Regions from separate parts of the Variovorax sp. J22R115 genome, predicted to be linked through region 2. Evidence: riboswitches for the same ligand, from Rfam matches in the RefSeq annotation. Region 2 holds a riboswitch; the other holds the start of a gene.
What was found. Region 2 has a riboswitch for S-adenosylhomocysteine ahead of metH (methionine synthase). Riboswitches for the same ligand answer to the same signal wherever they lie in the genome.
Positions count from the first base shown of each region.

Region 1: it holds a riboswitch for S-adenosylhomocysteine, as region 2 does, so the genes downstream of both, ahcY (adenosylhomocysteinase) here and metH (methionine synthase) in region 2, are expected to answer to the same signal.

Region 1 is NZ_JASZYM010000004.1:226,590-228,784, forward strand. Features, by position in the region: gene QTI04_RS08670 (peptide chain release factor 3) at 1-335, opposite strand, end outside; gene QTI04_RS08675 (hypothetical protein) at 439-1,089, opposite strand; S-adenosyl-L-homocysteine riboswitch at 1,191-1,260, shown strand; gene ahcY (adenosylhomocysteinase) at 1,324-2,195, shown strand, end outside.
Region 2 is NZ_JASZYM010000021.1:29,123-31,317, reverse strand. Features, by position in the region: gene QTI04_RS29120 (LysR family transcriptional regulator) at 1-532, opposite strand, end outside; gene QTI04_RS29115 (PACE efflux transporter) at 634-1,071, shown strand; S-adenosyl-L-homocysteine riboswitch at 1,080-1,175, shown strand; gene metH (methionine synthase) at 1,198-2,195, shown strand, end outside.

The DNA.
Region 1 (2,195 bases), on a different contig from region 2:
GCGTCGATCACCATGAGCGCCGAATCGACCGCGGTGAGCACGCGGTAGGTGTCTTCAGAGAAGTCCTTGTGGCCGGGCGTGTCGAGCAGGTTGATGACGTGGTCGCGGTAGGCCATCTGCATCACCGACGAGGCGACCGAGATGCCGCGCTGCTTTTCGATTTCCATCCAGTCGGAAGTCGCATGGCGAGAGGCCTTGCGCGCCTTGACCGAACCGGCGATCTGGATCGCACCTGAGAACAGCAGCAGTTTTTCCGTCAGCGTGGTTTTACCGGCGTCAGGGTGGGAAATGATCGCGAAGGTGCGGCGGCGGCGGGTTTCGGAGGCGAATGTCATGGGGGTGAACGCGGTGCGCGCTCACGGGCGCGGGCTGCTGGAGGCAAAGCCCACGATTTTACCGTTTTGGCCCCTCCTGGGTCGTCCAGGGCGACCCTCGTGCTCACATGGGCGGGGTGAATCCGTTGCGGCCCACCAGGAGGCTCGAAGCGGTGGGCTGGCCGTCTTTCATCTGCGCGGTAACGACGACCTTCGCGCCCGGGACCACCAGCGCCGACTGGTCGTCCTTGCCGGGCTTGAAAGTGACGATCGGCGTGCCGCGCGGAACGATCACGGTCTTTTCGCCGTCCTTGTACTTCAGCACCAGCTTCTGGCCGCCCGGCACCGCGGCCGGCGCCGCCGACAGTTTGGAGACGGTGGCGTTGGTCATCGTGCCGTTGGGCATGTAGTCCCAGGGTCGAAAACCTTCGCCGGTGCCTCGCATGGATTCGGGAAACACCAGGACTTCGACCGCGCGCTGCGTGCCGTCGGGCTGCGGCATCGAGCCTGCGCCGACGAAGCTGTTGGGCTTGATGGCCGCCGCAGTCACCGGGAGCACCTCGATGACGCGCATGTCGGCGGGGCGCACCATGGTCACGACTTCCCCGCTGCGGTCCTTGACGGTCAGCGATTTCGCATCGACGTGCACGATGACACCGCGCACACGCACGTTCTGGGCGGCGGCCGGAGCGGCCGGGGTCTGCGCCGGGACCGCCATCGGCAGTACCGCCGACGCGATCACGAACGATGTGGCAAGGACTCTGGCTTTGAACATGTTGTAACGCCGTGGTGGGTGGGTCTGGGGTGGGCGTTGCAGTCTAGGCCGATCGAAACAATGCTGCTGCGACGGCTCCGCCCGCACGCGCTAAAATCCCCCGTTCCGAGGAGCGTTGCAGCGCCGACAGGCGTGAGGCTCGGACCACCATCGCAACCACGCTCACCCGCTGTTCTCGCGGTGAGTCCTTTCCCCGAACGCAGTGGCATCTTTCAAACTTGCTTTGGAGCCAACATGAGCGCTGTTCTCAAATCCCCCGTTTCCACCGCCGACCAGGCCATCGCCGACCTGACCCTCGCCGCCTGGGGCCGCAAGGAAATCCGTATCGCCGAAACCGAAATGCCCGGCCTGATGGCGATCCGCGAGGAATTCGCCAAGAGCCAGCCGCTCAAGGGCGCGCGCATCACCGGCTCGCTGCACATGACGATCCAGACCGCCGTGCTGATCGAAACCCTGCAAGCGCTGGGCGCCACCGTGCGCTGGGCCTCGTGCAACATCTTCTCGACGCAGGACCATGCCGCAGCCGCCATCGCTGCCGCCGGCACGCCGGTGTTCGCGATCAAGGGCGAGTCGCTGGAAGACTACTGGGACTACACCCATCGCATCTTCGATTTCGGCGCGAAGGGCTCGGCCGGCGAAGGCCCGAACATGATCCTGGACGACGGCGGCGACGCCACGCTCCTGATGCACCTGGGCCAGCGTGCCGAGAAGGACCAGAGCGTGCTCGCCAACCCGACCAGCGATGAAGAGCGCATCCTCTACGCCGCGATCAAGGCCAAGCTGGCCGTCGACGCGACCTGGTACACCCGCAAGTCGGCCGAGATCATCGGCGTGACCGAAGAGACCACCACCGGAGTTCACCGCCTGAACGAGATGAGCGCCAAGGGTACGCTGCTGTTCCGCGCCATCAACGTGAACGATTCGGTCACCAAGAGCAAGTTCGACAACCTCTACGGCTGCCGCGAATCGCTGGTCGACGGCATCAAGCGCGCCACCGACGTGATGATCGCCGGCAAGGTCGCCTGCGTGGCCGGCTACGGCGACGTGGGCAAGGGTTCGGCCCAGGCGCTGCGCGCGCTGAGCGCCCAGGTGTGGGTCACCGAGAT
Region 2 (2,195 bases):
CGGGATGGTCGGGCGCCATCACGGCCACCATGGTGTCGCTCGCTACTTCCTGAAAGCCTTCGCGTCCGTCGAGGCTGGGCCGTTCGAACACCAGCGCCAGTTGGGCCCGCCCGCTGTGCAGCAGCGTCAGCGCATCGGCCTGCGGCGCGGCGAGTACTTCCACCTCCAACAACGGGTATTCCTGCGCCAGCGCGGCCAGCGGACCGCTCCAGGGCGCTGCGAGAAGCTCGGGCGCAATGGCGAGGGTGAGCCGGTTTTCCAGTCCTTGGGTGAGCGCGAGCGCCTGCACCTGAAGCTGCTTGAGCTGCGCCGCTAGTAAGCGCGCCTGCGGTTCCAGCGAGCGCGCAGCGGCTGTCGGCTGTGGCTCGCGACCGCTGCGGTCGAAGAGTTGCAAGGCGAGTTCGGCCTCGAGGTTGGCGATCGCCATGCTCACGGCCGAGGGCACCCGGCCCAAGGCGCGTGCGGCCGCTGAAAAAGAGCCATGGTCGATCACGGCAAGCAAAACCTCCACGTTGTCGCTGGAAAGGCTCATGGCGGCACCAACCTGTCAATTGAATTGATAGAAGATGACTTTATATATCAGCATGACAAACATAAAGTACGGCCCTCAGCAACCTCTCCGGGATTGATTTCATGCAAGGGCTCAAGCGCCGCGTCGTCTACATCACGCTCTACGAAGGCATCGCCATCGTCGCGGCAAGCGCAGGCCTGGCGGTGATGTCGGGCCAAGGGCTCGGTCACTCGGGTGTGCTGGCCGTCATCGCATCTGTCATCGCGGTGCTCTGGAACCTGAGCTTCAACGCCCTGTTCGAGCGCTGGGAATCCCGTCAGCCGGTGCGTGGCCGCAGCGTGAAGCGCCGGATCGCCCATGCCATCGGCTTCGAGGGCGGCCTCGTCGCCTTCCTCGTGCCGGTCTTCGCCTGGTGGCTGGACGTGAGCCTGTGGGAAGCGCTCGTGATGGATCTGGGGCTGGTCGTGTTCTTCCTGATCTACACCTTCGTCTTCAACTGGGCTTTCGACATGCTGTTCGGCCTGCCTCCATCGGCCACGGGCGCGGCGCAGCCGGCGTAAAATCCGCGGCTCCCAAGGAGCGTTGCAGCGCCGCCGTTCTCACCCGAGACGGCCGCGTCAGGCTTGGGCTTCCAGCCATTGGATTGCAACGACGCTCGCCTGATCCGACATTCCGCAGGTGAGCCCATGTCCTCCGATTCCTCTCCAGTCCTCGTTCCCCCGATGAAGCTGTCCGGCCTCGAGCCGGTGCGGATCGGCGAGGGCGCCCTGTTCGTCAACATCGGCGAGCGCACCAACGTCACCGGCTCCAAGGCCTTCGCGCGGATGATCCTCAACGGGCAGTTCGAGGAAGCGCTCGCGGTCGCGCGCCAGCAGGTCGAGAACGGCGCGCAGGTCATCGACATCAACATGGACGAGGCCATGCTCGACAGCAAGGCCGCGATGGTGCGCTTCCTGAACCTGATAGCGAGCGAGCCCGACATCGCGCGCGTGCCGATCATGGTCGACAGCTCCAAGTGGGAAGTGATCGAGGCCGGCCTGCGCTGCATCCAGGGCAAGGGCATCGTCAACTCGATCAGCATGAAGGAAGGCGAGGACCAGTTCCGCCACCATGCCCGGCTGCTGCGCCGCTACGGCGCGGCGGCGGTCGTCATGGCCTTCGACGAAAAGGGCCAGGCCGACACCTACGAACGCAAGATCGAGATCTGCGAACGGGCCTATCGCATCCTGGTCGACGAGATCGACTTTCCGCCCGAGGACATCATCTTCGATCCGAACATCTTCGCGATCGCCACCGGCATCGAGGAGCACAACAACTACGCGGTCGACTTCATCAACGCCACGCGCTGGATCAAGGAGAACCTGCCGGGCGCGAAGGTGTCGGGTGGCGTCTCGAACGTGAGCTTCAGCTTCCGCGGCAACGACCCGGTGCGCGAGGCGATCCACACCGTGTTCCTATACCACGCGATCAAGGCCGGCATGGACATGGGCATCGTCAACGCCGGGATGGTGGGCGTCTACGACGACCTCGAACCCGAGCTGCGCGAACGCGTCGAAGACGTGGTGCTGAACCGTCGCCCCGATGCCGGCGAGCGCTTGGTCGAAGTGGCAGAGACCGCGAAGAGCGGCGCCAAGGACGAGAGCAAGAAGCTCGAATGGCGCGGCACGCCGGAGCAGCCGGTGAC